DNA from 2 places in the Photorhabdus machadonis genome. Region 1 is predicted to be linked to the other one. Evidence: predicted binding sites of a transcription regulator. Region 1 holds the regulator's gene; the other holds the start of a gene.

Region 1 (7,940 bases):
AAACAAGGGGGAAACAGAAGTGGCGGGAAGTATGGCGCAAAGTAAATGGCAGGCCTATTGCCGTTTAGTGCGTATTGACAGACCCATAGGTTCGTTATTGTTGTTATGGCCGACATTTTGGGCTTTATGGATTGCCGGGAAAGGTATTCCGGATATGCACATATTGTGGGTCTTTACTGCCGGTGTGTTTCTGATGCGTGCAGCAGGGTGTGTGATTAATGATTTTGCTGACAGAAAATTTGATGGTTATGTCGAACGCACAAAAGCACGTCCCCTGCCCAGTGGTGCTATCAGTGAGAAAGAGAGTAAGATCCTGTTTGTTGTACTGGCGCTGATTTCTTTCGGGTTGGTTCTGGCGCTGAATAAGATGGCTATCTGGTTGTCAGTCGCTGGGTTAGCTTTGGCTTGGTTTTATCCCTTTGTTAAACGGTTCAGTCATCTTCCTCAGTTTGTATTGGGCGCGGCTTATGGCTGGTCTATCCCAATGGGATTCGCTGCGGTTAGTGAGTCCTTACCACTAGAATGCTGGCTATTGTTTCTGGTTAATATCTTGTGGTCGGTTATTTATGATACACAGTATGCCATGGTCGATCGTAACGATGATCTGAAAATTGGTGTTAAGTCTACTGCTATTCTGTTTGGTCGTTTCGATAAGCTGATTATTGGGTTACTGCAACTTGCTATGTTGCTGGTTTTACTGCTGGTGGGTTATATGATGAATCTGGGTGGCATCTATTATTGGTCATTGTTGCTTGCCGGTGCCTTATTTATTTATCAGCAGAAACTGATTGCAGGTCGGGAAAGAGAGCTTTGCTTCCAAGCATTCCTCAATAATAACTATGTTGGTGTGGTATTATTTTTGGGTATCTTCTTCAGTTACGTTTGATATATGGGGTGATAATGGGGAAAACCCATTATCACCCGGATGTTAAAAATTATGCTTCTTGAGTTGTCTCTTCTGCATCGTTGTGTTCAGCTGGCAAACTGACACTCTCGATAGTCAGACGGATTTCAGGTGACATCAGTTCACTCAATACCTGATACAGCTCCTGAGTATTTGCTGTAATCACATCACCACGATCACTGATATATCCTTCTTCACGCAGTGTATTTACCGATGTGGTGAATACCGCCTTATCGAAGAATTCAGGTGCGTTAATGCCATGTAATACCGACAGACGTTGTGCCAACATACGGCTCTCTTTTTCCAGCGCACCCCGGCTGATTTCCGGGTTGGCATTCAGTAAAGAGAGGGTGATGGCATAACGTTGCAGGGTTTCGCGGACACCGGCTGCCAGCAATTGCAATGGGCGAATACGTGCTGGATTCAATACCAGCATACCTTGTTCTTTGTTACAGATAAGGCTCTGGCGAGTAAGCTCATTAACCAGGATATTAACCACTTCTCGCAGATCTGCTTTGTTGTAACGTATAAACAGTTCTGCTTTGAGCAGAGGATAAATGATTTCTACCTGGCTGAGTAACGCTTCACGGCTGATACGGCGATGATCAATAACGATGCAGGCAATCAATGATGGCAGTACCAATAAATGCTGGATATTGTTGCGGTAGTAGGTCATCAGAACCGCACGCTCACGCGGCAGGATAATGATGTCGCCCATACTGTCTTTGTCTACCTCGAACTTATCCATTTGCAGAGCGTGCTCTAACAACTCTTCTGCGGTTTTCTTTGGCACAGTAACATCGGTTGTATAAGGCGCGTTGTGCATGAGTTGTATATAACAATCCAGTTGCTCAAGCAGTTGCTCGCGAGTAAGCGCTCGCTGACGTGATGACAGTAGGGCGGTTGAACACAGGTTGATTGCGTTAGCAGCTGCGGCATTGTTGATGTTCACCATAATTTTCCCGGCCAGCTTACTGACTGTTGGGTTAACCCATTCAGGACGGTGAAACTCTATTGGATCAATAGAATCACGCCAGTCAGGAACATGGTGATTAAGATATTGGATCAACGGGATAGGTTCACCAAAGTTTACATAGCCTTGCCCCAGATTACGAAGCTTACGCAAACCGCGTATCATCTGGAAAAAGCTCTCTTTCTCTTTGGTTGCTCCCCGCAGCTCTTTGGCATAGGTGGCAACTTCCATCACATGTTCGTAACCGATATAAATTGGCACGATAGTGATTGGGCGTGATTCACCTCTCAACATTGCTTGTAACGTCATGGTCAGTGTACCCGTTTTGGGATCGAGCAAACGACCTGTCCGGGAACGACCACCTTCCATAAAGTATTCAACAGAATAGCCGCGTGCAAATAACTCACCCAGATATTCACGGAATATCGTGGCATAGAGTTTATTACCTTTAAAAGTGCGGCGGATAAAAAATGCACCAAGGCGGCGGAATATCGGCCCTGCTGGCCAGAAATTCAGGTTGATGCCTGCGGCGATATGGGGCGGTACCAAACCCTGATGATAAATCACATAGGAGAGCAGCAGATAATCCATATGACTACGGTGGCAGGGCGCATAAACCAGTTCGTGACCATCCTGTGCCAGACGACGAATGCGTTCAGCATTGTGGACATTGATCCCCTGATACAGACGGTTCCAGGTCCAACCAAGTACACGATCTGACAGCCGTACTGTTTCATAAGAGAAATTCGCTGCAATCTCTTCCATCATGTTAACGGCATTCTGCTGCGCTTTCTCATGGGCGATTTTCTTGCTGCGGGCCTCATCAATAACGGCCTTTTCTATTGCTTTTGAAGCCAGTAGCTTGTTAAACAGCTCCTGACGAACAGGCAGACGCGGACCCACTGCCGCCAGGCGTTGGCGTGAATAGTGCATTCGTGCCACGCGAGCCAGCTTGTGAGCAATTGTCTTGTCTGTGCCATGCTCCGTTGCCATATAACGCAGAGATACTGTGTTTGAAAAACGCACAAAACTGTCCCGGCCCAGCCAGAGAATGGCGAAGAATTTCTGGATACCATTAAGTAGCCGTAGATGTGGGGTGCTGTGTCCTTCACGTCCGGGTGAGCGACCAAACATGACAGAAACTGGCAGCATTTGAATATCCAAGTTTGGATTATTACGGTGCAGATCCAGATACGCATGGAAAATTTTTACGGATTCCTGCTTTGGTGCGCAATAGCGGAATACGCGTGGGCCATTATCGATAAATACATAGCCCGGAAGCTCAGTATCACCTATCTCCAGTGAGTTTAAAGGGTCTGGCAGATCCTGCTCAAGACATTGCTGACGTAATGTCAGTAAGTCTGCTTTGGAGTGATACGGCAATACGTACAGAATAGGGCGTGTCGTATCGAGCCGTAATTCGGTAATGGGATCTGTAGGAATAAGTTTGCTCTTTACCAGTATTTTTAGTGGTAAATTCAATAATTTATAATATATTTTACGCCAACCTGACATAAATAAACTTGAAGCCTCTTGTTAGCAATACGTCGCAAGCATACCAGAAACAGGTGTTGAGATCTGTTATGTTAAGACGATATAAAAGTTAAAAGTGGCAAATAACCTTACATTTGGTATGAATAATTTATGGCAAATCAATCCAAGGGACTGACCCGTATCATCAAAGCAACCGGATATTCGATGAAAGGTCTCAGGGCTGCGTGGCAAAATGAAGCGGCTTTCCGGCAGGAAATAATTGTGGCGATATTAGCGGTGATTGTTGCATTTTATCTGAATATCAGCGCAATTGAACGCATTTTACTGATTGGTTCAGTAATGTTGGTGGTGATTGTAGAGATTCTGAACAGTGCTATTGAAGCTGTTGTTGATCGTATTGGCAGTGAATTCCATGAGTTGTCCGGCCGGGCGAAAGATATGGGATCGGCGGCGGTCTTTCTGACGATGCTGCTGTCGTTAATTGTCTGGAGTACCGTTCTCTGGCGCTATTTTGTGACCTGATTTAGTTTAATAATGCGTCATTATACTATAATGGGCTGATTTTCTACCCTGGCAGGTTCCCAATCGTTATTTACCTGTATATACTCACAGTTTGACTGTATAAACACACAGGGGGCGGAATGAAAGCACTTACCGTAAGGCAGCAGCAGGTTTATGACCTGGTGCGTGACCACATTTCGCAAACGGGTATGCCGCCAACGCGTGCTGAAATTGCAGCACGTCTTGGTTTTCGTTCGCCTAATGCGGCTGAAGAGCATTTAAAAGCATTGGCTCGCAAAGGGGTGATAGAGATTGTTGCCGGGGCATCCAGGGGTATCCGTTTGCTGCTAGAAGACTCTGGTTTGCCGTTGATTGGCCGTGTAGCCGCAGGTGAACCACTGTTGGCGCAGGAGCACATTGAAAGTCATTATCGGATAGATCCCGCACTGTTTAAGCCCAGTGCGGATTTCCTGTTGAGAGTCAGCGGTATGTCCATGAAAGATATTGGGATTATGGATGGTGATCTGTTGGCTGTGCATAAAACACAGGATGTCCGTAATGGGCAGGTTATTGTTGCTCGTATTGAAGATGAAGTGACTGTAAAACGTTTTAAACAGACTGGAAATAAAGTTGAATTGTCGGCAGAAAACCCTGAGTTTAAGCCAATTGTGGTGGATTTGCGTGAACGAAGCCTGACAATTGAAGGATTAGCCGTTGGGGTGATTCGTAACAGTGATAAGTTTTGATAGTAAAATATCGAATCGTTGTTTTTTGGTGATTGTCAAAGAGTTGCAATATTCTGGCAGAATCATGTTATTGGGTTTATCAGTATGATTATCTTGAACGTGATTCTGCGGTTGCCTGTTGCTATTTACAGGTTCTCTACTTCTTTTTTACCTCAATACTGTGGTCGTGCTGGCATTCATCCCGTTCAGTACAGGATTCAATCTCTGCACAAGAAGAACATAAACCATGCGCTTCAATGACGGTATGGCGTAAGCTGAATCCGGCGGTTTTTGCTAACTGTTGAATAGCGGATTCAACGGTTCCACCATCTCGTTCTGTAACAGAACCGCAGCGGTCGCAAATAAACATTGCTGAGGTGTGGCTTGGTTGTTCAATATGGTGGCACAGCACATAACTGTTGGTAGACTCTATTTTATGAATAAATCCCTGTTCTAGCAGAAATTCCAGTGCCCGGTATATTGTTGGTGGTTTAGCCTGTGGTTCTGCTTCCCGCAATAAATCCAGTAAATCATAAGCACTGATTGCGCCGGGTTGTTCTGAAATCAGACGCAAAACTTCAAGCCGCTGTGGCGTAAAGCGAACTCCCCGTGTCAGGCAAATAGCTTCGGCTTGTTCCAGTAACTTTTTTTGGTTAATCAGTTTCATTGCGCCCCTTACAGCCAGCATGATAACAATATTGGGATGTTATCATGTTTCTGCGATAGAAAATATTCTCCAGAAAAGTTCATTGTGCTTGTCCCCTGATGGAGTTAATTTGGTTAAATTGATACTTAGCAGCAAAAATAATGTTTTCCTGATGTTTGTGATAATACAGATAAGAATTATCATATATGGTAGGTAATTTGTGAAAAGGAATCATTTGTGATGAAAGAACTTTTACAAAATCAGCCTCATTATAGGCAGTTCCCTGCTAAAGGCTATCAGGTAATAAAGAATATTATCTGTGAAAAAAGAAATTTACCTTTTCTGAGTTCATTATATGCGGTGATTAATATTTTATTTGTAATTGCAGTCTGTATGGGGATTATATTATCTGTGGCAATTGTATTATTTATAATAGGTAATGTATCTGTCCCTGATACAGACTATTCACTTTTGGCACAAGTAGTCAGTGTAGCATTATTTGTAATAATGTTACTCTCAGTTATTATTTATCGTATTGCTAAACGTCCTGAATGGGAACAACGGCATTATTACCAACAAGCAGGTTTATCTTTTTTACCGGAAGAAAAGCGTCAGGTATTGCGGTTAAATATTGTGAGTGACTATTGGCTGGGCTTTTGGAGTGAAACTCTGGAGCATTACCCTTTGCAGTCACGGGTTGCTCATGATAACTATCGTTACTGCCTGCTCCCATTATCACCTACTCAGGAACATCAATCTCAACTATACAGTGACTGGGGAATTATTGATGAAGAAGGTTATATGAAAATGTTAACTGGTTTGTGGAGTGGGGCGCATTCAAAATATTTTGCTGTTGATGCTGCTCTTAGTGATGGCAAAATGTTTAAAGTTCTTGCCAAATTAGTTGAAGTAACACCTGACTCTATTCGTAAATGTTCTCAAATTGTAAATGGGCGTCCACCTGCATTGGTGTGGGGATTTGATTTGTGGCTTGCAATTGTTTTAAGCCGTAATTGTTTTTGTGCTGGTTATATCAGTGAAGAAATGGCATGGAAAAATATGCTGAAAACTGCTAATTATATTTATGAAATCTTTGGCAGCTTTGATGAGTTTCATACCAACTTCCGGTTGGGTAATGCCTATTGGAGTAATGATTTTGATAAGACGAAAGAGCGGCTGGATCAGTTTAATTATTATAAATTATATTGTGACTGGCCAATTGCCAGCCTGCCGTGGCCTGAGCCAAAAGGTGTTATGATGGAACGGCAAATGATGACAGGTTTTTCTGCATTAATAGACGATGTTTTACGCAGCAGAATGGAAGAACAACAACGTGATGAAATTGATATTGCCGAGCCATCAGCGTCTCGTATACTTCATTAATATTTATATGAAATATTTCCCCTTGAAGAATACTTCAGGGGAAAAGTGAGAATTCTATTTTACCGGTTAAATTATAAAAACCACCGTGGTTAATAGAATTAACCCCGTTTCCTTAAATCACCTATTTCAAATGAAACGGGGCTGATATTTACGTCATCAGTTAATGAGTTAAATTAAACTGATAAACTTTCTCTCAATATCTTTAATAGCTGCGCATCCCGCCAGCTTCATGCTAAGTTTCAGCTCATCTTTAAGCAGGTTTAAAACGGAAGTTACGCCTGGTGCCCCGCCTAATGCCAGTCCATATAAAATGGGTCTGCCGATAGCGACAGCTTTGGCACCTAATGCAAGAGCTTTAAACACATGAATACCGCGACGGATACCACCATCTAAATAGATCGGAATATGATGCCCAATGGCTTCAACAATGCCTGGTAATGACTTGATTGCTGCCGGGACAGTATCTAATTGCCGGCCACCGTGGTTAGAAACTTGAATAGCTGCCGCTCCGTGGTTAACACATTCTTTAGCATTTTCGGCGGATTGAATACCTTTTACGATGATAGGAAGACCTGATTCTTTGGCGAGAAATTCCAGATCCTTAAAATCAAGATCCCGCTTAAATAGCGCTGTAATCTCTGATAATGGTGCACCGGCGGTAGCGCCAGGAATATTAGGAAATGGAAGTGAACGTGGGTAGGTAAATTTATTGCGTCTATCGGTTTCCCTATTACCACTCCACTCTAAATCAACCGTAAATACGATAGCGGTCGCACCCATAGCTTTAGCCCGGCGTATTAGTTCACGGTTCATACCCATATCTTTGGTAAAATAGATTTGGAACCATTTGGGGCCGTTACTCACTTTTGCTATCTCTTCGAAAGATGAATTAGACAGAGTTTGTGCAGTAAACAAGGCACCGGCAGCGGCAGCGCCTCGCGCTGTTCCCAATTCAGCAGAGATATGAGCCAGTCCGTGTGCTGCCATCGGTGGAACGAAAATAGGTATATCCACTTTACTGCCGAGTAATTCGGTTGTTGTGTCAGGTTCTTTTATCCCCGCGAGATAGCGGGGAATAATTTGGTAATCGTCAAAGGCTCTGGTATTTTCACGTAGCGTCCATTCATCACCTGAACCACCGCTAATATAGCCAAATTGAGGGGCAGGAATCAGTTTACGTGCTTCTTCTTCCAAATCATAAAGACTAATAATATCAAGGGCTTTTTCTGCGCTACCTGTTTTAAAAGCTCCTTGCAGTTTTGTGTTAACAGTTGCAGCATTAGCTGAAGATACCGTAGATAGGATACCGGCAGC
Region 2 (7,940 bases), 2.3 Mb from region 1:
TGGGTATTTTGTTGCCCTTTTAATTGATAGATACTTTTTTGTCCATCTTGCTCAACAGCCGAAAATTTCTGAATAGTGCCATCAGTCGTTACAGTAATAAAAAAGCGTTTCAAATTGCCATTGATATTATTCGGCGTCAGCTCAAAATCATTACCTTTTTGGTTGATTTTATATTGAGACCAATCTTTAACATCGTTACGGGTAATAAGCATAAACGGTGTGTTGCCGGTGGCATCTTTCAGCCAGTTGGCCGTTACCTGCTCAACAAACGGATTATAGAACCACAACGTTTTACCATCCGATACCAAAACACTTTCATCAGGTGATGTCATATGCCAGTTAAACAAGTTTGGGCGTTTAACCCACAATTGCCCTTCACCTTCCTGAATTGTTGCACCATCATCACTGGTTACTGTCTGAGTAAAGCTGGCATGAAAACTATTTACTTTGCCCAAACGTTCCTGCAAATCCTGACTGGCATTTGCCCATGCTGAATTGATACTCATGCCAGCCATCAAACAACCCATCAATATTAGCTTCTTCATGTAAGAGATACCTTTACTCAGCGTTATTACTCAGTGTATTTGTTATCGGAATTGTCCGCATTTAAAATTAATTATCCGCGCTCATGTGGCGGTGGTGCCAATACTTCACGATTGCCATTATGGCCTGGAGCACTGACAATCTGCTGTGCTTCCATCTGCTCTACAATCCGCGCAGCACGGTTATAACCAATACGAAACTGGCGCTGTACACCAGAAATCGAAACCCGCCGTTTTTCAATCACGAATTCAACTGCCTGATCGAACAGGGCATCCAACTCTTCGCCGCTATCAAGACCCAGACCACCCTCTGCATCATCACCACCACTGAGGATACTGTCAACGTACTCAGGACGACCACGGGCTTTCCAGTCATTAACTACTTCATGAACTTCCTGATCCCGGACAAATGCACCGTGAACACGTACCGGAATAGAGGAGTTTGGTGCTAAATAAAGCATGTCCCCCATTCCCAAAAGAGATTCAGCACCACCCTGATCAAGGATCGTACGAGAATCTATCTTACTGGAAACTGTAAAGGCGACACGGGTTGGAATATTCGCTTTAATCAGGCCAGTAATAATATCGACAGATGGACGTTGGGTCGCCAGAACTAAATGAATACCGGCAGCCCGGGCTTTCTGCGCCAAGCGGGCAATCAGTTCTTCTACTTTTTTGCCAACTGTCATCATCAGGTCAGCAAATTCATCTACCATGACAACGATATACGGCTCTTTTTTCAGCACAGGATGGGTGATATCCATGCTGTCCCCAGGTTTCCAGAATGGATGAGGAATTGGACGGCCCATCTCTTCCGCCTGTTTAACCTTTTCGTTATAACCGGCCAGATTACGTACACCCAACGCAGACATCAGTTTATAACGGCGTTCCATTTCACTAACACACCAGCGCAGCGCATTCGCCGCATCTTTCATATCAGTAACAACTTCAGTCAACAGATGTGGAATGCCTTCATAAACCGATAATTCCAGCATTTTCGGATCTATCATGATAAAGCGGACATCCTCTGGTTTTGCTTTATAGAGGATGCTGAGGATCATCGCGTTAACACCAACAGATTTACCCGAGCCGGTTGTACCCGCCACCAGCAAGTGAGGCATTTTACCTAAATCAGCGACAACCGGCTGACCACCAATATCTTTACCTAGCACAATTGTCAGTGGCGATGGATTATCGCGAAATTTTTCGCAATCCAATACTTCACGCAAATACACTGTCTGACGTTTTCTATTCGGCAACTCCAGACCGACATAGGGCTTACCGGGAATAACTTCAACAATACGTACTGCTACCGCAGACAAAGAACGCGCTAAGTCTCTTGATAAGTTGGAAATACGTGATGCTTTAACACCTGGGGCCAGATCCAATTCAAATCGGGTAATCACCGGGCCTGGCGAAAAACCAACCACATCAGCTTTAACCCGATAATCATTCAAACGCGCTTCAATCAAACGGGAAGTTTGCTCAAGGGCAAACATATCAACTGGCTCCTCTTCTGCCAGAGGGCTGGCTAACAGATCAAGCGAAGGCATCGGTGTCGTTGGTTTTGGTAATGACTGATCATGACGAACCAGAAATGGATGGAACAGGCTATTTTGCTGCGGTTGCTGCGGTTGCTGCGGTTGCTGCGGTTGCTGCGGTTGCTGCGGTTGCTGCACAACATTGTGTACCGGCGCGGGTATAAAAGCAATTTCTGTGGGCTGTTCTGACTGACTTTCCGGTACCAATTGAACAGAAGGTGTAAATAGCGGCTCTGCCCGTTCCTTTTCAACTAAATCTTCAACTAGTGAGAAGTTATTCAAGATAGATAAACTTTCCAGAGTAGAACGCCCAATTTCCTGCGGGTCATTCTGCCCTTGATAACGCTCAGGTTGTTGCGGTGCAACGGCCTGTTCAACAATCTCAGTCTGAACCCGTTCTTCCACTGAAAACGAATTCTCCGATTCAGGTTGGTTCTGTACTCTTTGAGACTGGGTTGGTGCCTCTCCTTCGGCATCCGTAGGAATACGGTAACGCTCACACTGTTGTTCAAGAAACTGCTGGCGCAATAACTCTTCCTGCTGTTTATCAAACTCAGTATCATCACAGCCATCTATCTGTTGTCTGGCCTCTTCTTCACGCTGTTGCTGTTCTGCAAGACGCTGTGAAGGAACTTTGATGCCATACAGTTCACGACGGGTTGGCAGACGGACAGGGTTAGGACGGGGCAACTCTGGCCCGATCCCTCGTTTAACCTGAGAGTTGCCTGTTATAACCGTTGCCGAAGTTGCTGCTACTGCAATATCTTTTGGATCTGTTTCAGGCGTGAAAGTGTCACGACTATTCTGCCTGTTGCCAACCGGCTCAAATGTTGGAACCGTGTTAACAGCAAGTTTAGATTCAAGTTTAAAATTATGCTCAGAAGGGATTTCAAACGTGTAACGAACAGGCTCGTCACTGTTTTTTTCATGTTCTTCTGTTAATGACTGAGACCATACGGCGTCATCAGATATACTGATCTGAATTTCAGGTTCAGCATCAATATCAGCCATACCAATGATTGGGATATTAACTTGCTGTTTTTCTTCAACTTCTGCTTTCACTGATCCGGGTTCATCCCGTTCAGCTTTTGCCAATTCCGCAGCTGAAGGTGCTGTAAACAGCACATCATCATCATGATCAATATCAACCGCTGTATATTCGGGTTCTGTTTTACCATAGGCGACACTCTCCGGCTCAATAACCGTTTCATCACCATATGGGGTATATTCTTGCTCATGACGGCTGCGATTGGTAATAAATCCTATCGCGCCAAGAATTATTGCCCCAGTTTTTTCAGCAATCGTCAACCATGACCAGCCAGTAAATAGCGTAAACCCAATTGCCCAAACACACAGTAAGGCCAGCGTCGCACCCAATTCATTAAACCAGGGCAACATCGCACCGCTAAACAGGCTGCCAATAATGCCGCCAGAAGCAAAGTAATGGAGATCGTCAACATTCAGCGCGGCTAATCCACATGAAGTCAACACGATTGCCAATGCACCAATAACGCGCAAAGCAAGCACAAAAAAATCGACATATTCTCTGTCATCATGTTGTCTGAAAGCAGTCCAGCAACCCAGTATCATTAGCGGCGGGATGACATAAGCCAGTATACCGAATGCAGAAAACAGCGTATCGGCCAACCATGCACCAACACCACCACCCAAATTATGGACCGGCTCATGCCACGCAGTCTGAGACCAACTGGGATCAGAAGGGTTAAAACTGACAAGTGCGACCATCAGATAAGCCGCTAGGATAACAATGACAAGCAACACAGCTTCTAACAGCCTGCGCCCACTACTCAGTCTCTTCAACCTAATATTTTTATCTTCTGTATATTCCTGGCTCAAGAAAGGCTCTCCAGGTTTCCTGTTGATTTAACGGAACAACGCCGAGATAGCTCAGCGTTGAAACTGTATGCATAAACAGGAGTGTACCTAAGTTCTTCCAGTTTTGCACCTGTACATTTTTTTGGGCGAGATTTCAGCGAGTCTTAATGACCAAGCGGTTACTCTGCTTCACTTCTTCCATCACAACATATGTGCGGGTGTCGTTAACACCTGGCAAACGTAACAAAGTTTCGCCCAGTAACTTACGATACGCTGACATATCTGGTACGCGGGTTTTCAATAAATAATCGAAATCACCGGAAACCAAATGACATTCCTGAATCTCTTCCAATTTCTGCACAGCAGCATTGAATTGTTCAAAAACATCTGGTGCACCACGGTTTAGGGTGATTTCAACAAACACCAGCAACGACGCATCCAGGTAATGAGGATTCAACAATGCGGTGTAGCCAATAATAAACCCTTGACGCTCCAGGCGACGCACACGCTCCAAACAAGGAGTTGGCGACAATCCTACCCGTTTAGACAGTTCTACGTTAGAAATTCGACCATCTTTTTGCAATTCATTGAGGATATTACGATCTATACGATCAAGATCTTTTCCCGGACGTTTTTTATTATCTATCATCTTTTGATCTCTCTTTATTTTCCTACACCCATAACATTTTCCCCTATCTCTCTTGAGTCTGAGCTGGAAAAGATGTCTTTTAAAGTTAAAGCCTCGCTCTATCAGAGTAAAGCAGCTCACAGGCCATTTTTCTTCGTGCTGCACAGAGAAGATTATCCGCATATCGATTTGTCGATTTTTATAGAAACGAATTTAGCGAGGTGGATAATTATCTCTTACAGTGATGTTTTCGCAAATGCACAGCCGATTGTCAAAGTAAATGAACAAAAATCAGAACAACCTGTGGAACAAATTTTCAGTTAATCGTTTCGATAGCTTACCATTGATTAAAAATGAGCAAATGAAAGCCAAACAGTACTAAAAGAACACTTTTCTCAGGTTAAAGTCGTTGCTAGTTAATATCTATCGGTAAAATCGTTAGTAACATGAGTCTTTTAGCTTTTTTTACCCTCCTATTTCTCCTACAATCGCTCAATATACGATATGCGATAAATGGAAATGAGGTATTCATGAGCACCGCCAAACACCATAAACTCATTATTCTTGGTTCCGGTCCGGCAGGCTATACAGCCGCAGTTTACGCTGCCCGGGCAAATTTAAATCCGGTGCTGATTACCGGAGTTGAAAAAGGGGGTCAGTTGACTACAACCACTGAAGTCGAAAACTGGCCCGGTGATCCTGAAGGTCTGACCGGCCCAGGGTTAATGGAACGTATGCATCAACATGCTGAAAAATTCCAGACCGACATCATTTTTGATCATATTCAAAAAGTTGACCTGCAAAACCGTCCTTTCCGTCTTTATGGTGATGAACAAGAATATACCTGTGACGCACTGATTATCGCAACAGGCGCTTCTGCACGTTATTTAGGTCTGCCTTCCGAAGAGGCGTTCAAAGGCCGGGGTATTTCAGCCTGTGCAACCTGCGATGGCTTCTTTTATCGTAACCAGAAAGTTGCCGTGGTCGGCGGCGGTAATACCGCAGTAGAAGAAGCTTTATATCTGGCAAATATTGCAGCAGAAGTTCACCTGATTCATCGCCGTGATACATTCCGTTCAGAAAAAATCCTGATTGGTCGTCTGATGGATAAAGTTAAAAACGGCAATATCATTCTGCACACTAATCGTACTCTGGATGAAGTGCTCGGTGATGAGATGGGCGTTACGGGTGTCCGTCTGCGTGATACCCACAGCGGTACAACAGAAGAATTAGCTGTTACCGGCACATTCATTGCTATCGGCCATACTCCTAACACCGCTATCTTTGCAGGACAATTGGAACTAAATAATGGTTACATCCAAGTTCAGTCCGGTTTACAAGGTAACGCTACCCAGACCTCAATTCCCGGTGTATTCGCCGCCGGTGACGTAATGGACCATACCTACCGCCAGGCAATTACATCCGCCGGTACAGGTTGTATGGCAGCCCTTGATGCAGAACGTTTCTTGGATGGGCTGGCAGCGAAATAAACTCTTTTTCTTTCAAGGCGCTATTTCAGTAGCGCCTTTTCGCATGTAACATATCGGCAGGATGCTGACACTCGTCCAGCCTTTTTGATAATCAGAATTTTTCCTATGGACAAAACAAGACAGTATGAATTGGTTCGCTGGTTGAAGCAGCAAAGTGCTCCGGCCCGGCACTGGCTGCGCCTGTCCATGCTATTTGGCTTAATCAGTGGATTGTTGATCATCACTCAAGCCTGGCTATTGGCCTCAATCCTGCAAGCTTTAATCATGGATAACATTCCCCGCGAGCACATCATGGATAAATTCTGGATGCTGGCGACAACCTTCGCTCTGCGAGCAGTAATCAGTGTTATTCGGGAACGGATCGGTTTTATTTGTGGCAAAATCGTGCGCCAGAAAATCCGCGCGATGGTATTGGATAAGCTTGAACAACTTGGCCCAGTATGGGTTAAAGGCAAACCGGCAGGTAGCTGGGCAACGATTATTCTTGAGCAGATAGAGGATATGCAGGATTACTACTCTCGCTATCTGCCACAGATGTATCTCGCAGTGATGATCCCTATTCTTATCCTGATCACTCTATTTCCGGTTAACTGGGCTGCCGGGCTGATTTTGTTCGCGACGGCTCCGCTTATTCCCCTGTTTATGGCACTGGTTGGTTTAGGTGCCGCAGATGCCAACCGGCGAAACTTTGTCGCGTTGGGGCGGTTAAGCGGTAATTTTCTTGATCGTCTGCGCGGGCTGGAAACGTTGCGCCTGTTTTATCGTGGCAAAGCCGAAGTACAACAAATCAGCGAATCCACTGAGGATTTCCGCCGCAAGACAATGGAAGTTCTGAGAATGGCATTCCTCTCTTCAGCGGTACTGGAATTCTTTGCAGCTGTTTCTATTGCCGTCGTTGCCGTCTATTTTGGTTTCTCCTATCTGGGTGAGCTTAATTTTGGCAGTTACGGTATGGGTGTGACTCTGTTTGCTGGTTTTCTGGTATTAATCCTCGCCCCGGAATTTTTCCAGCCACTGCGTGATCTTGGTACTTATTATCACGCCAAAGCACAGGCTGTTGGCGCAGCCGAATCATTGGTGACGTTGCTAAACAGTGATGGTGAACATGCGCCTGCGAATGGCGATAAAACGCTAAGTAGCCAAAGTTCGCTGACGATAATCGCTAATAATCTGGAAATGCTGGCTCACGATGGCAACTTACTTGCCGGCCCGCTGAATTTTGCTATAGAGAAAAATCAACGAGTAGCATTAGTTGGACAAAGCGGAGCGGGTAAAAGCTCGCTCTTGAATTTATTGTTAGGGTTCCTGCCCTATCGTGGTTCAATACAAATCAATGGTACTGAGCTACGTGAGTTAGATCCACAGAAATGGCGTGATCAACTGAGCTGGGTTGGGCAAAATCCACACCTGCCTGAGCAAATTTTACTTGATAATCTTCGCCTGAACCAACCGGATACAAATCAACAACAAATCCATCAGGTTATGGAACAGGCATACGTCACCGAATTTGTTAATGATTTACCTGATGGGCTGAATACCCTTATTGGTGATAATGCAGCACGACTATCCGTTGGTCAGGCCCAGCGTATCGCTGTTGCCCGTGCCTTATTGAAACCTTGCCAATTATTATTACTGGATGAGCCTGCCGCCAGCCTCGATGCTCATAGCGAACAACGAGTTATGCAAACACTGAATCAGGCATCTCATCATCAGACGACCCTGTTAGTTACCCATCAATTGGAAGAAACGCTGGAATATGATCAGATCTGGGTTATGGAAAAAGGGTTAATCATTGAACAGGGAGATTACCAAACACTGAGCCAATCTCAGGGAGCATTCGCCCGCCTGTTATCTCATCGGAGTGAGGAGCTTTAGTTATGCGGGTATTGCTTCCCTTTCTGGC

What was found. The regulator LexA, encoded in region 1, represses DNA repair genes until DNA is damaged. The targets are predictions, from matches to a motif close to TNCTGTATGTACATACAGNA.
Region 2: the regulator LexA is predicted to act here: its motif matches at 4,002-4,021, upstream of ACUN2T_RS16765 (DNA translocase FtsK 4TM domain-containing protein).

What each region holds. Positions count from the first base shown of each region.
Region 1 covers NZ_CP199761.1:543,487-551,426, forward strand. Annotated here, with positions in the region: gene ubiA (4-hydroxybenzoate octaprenyltransferase) at 32-886, shown strand; gene plsB (glycerol-3-phosphate 1-O-acyltransferase PlsB) at 936-3,392, opposite strand; gene ACUN2T_RS02645 (diacylglycerol kinase) at 3,522-3,893, shown strand; gene lexA (transcriptional repressor LexA) at 4,013-4,618, shown strand; gene zur (zinc uptake transcriptional repressor Zur) at 4,755-5,264, opposite strand; gene ACUN2T_RS02660 (DUF1266 domain-containing protein) at 5,484-6,626, shown strand; gene ACUN2T_RS02665 (lactate oxidase) at 6,795-7,940, opposite strand, start outside.
Region 2 covers NZ_CP199761.1:3,539,268-3,547,207, forward strand. Annotated here, with positions in the region: gene lolA (outer membrane lipoprotein chaperone LolA) at 1-545, opposite strand, end outside; gene ACUN2T_RS16765 (DNA translocase FtsK 4TM domain-containing protein) at 617-3,940, opposite strand; gene lrp (leucine-responsive transcriptional regulator Lrp) at 4,074-4,568, opposite strand; gene ACUN2T_RS16775 (hypothetical protein) at 4,641-4,871, shown strand; gene trxB (thioredoxin-disulfide reductase) at 5,078-6,037, shown strand; gene cydD (heme ABC transporter permease/ATP-binding protein CydD) at 6,143-7,912, shown strand; gene cydC (heme ABC transporter ATP-binding protein/permease CydC) at 7,915-7,940, shown strand, end outside.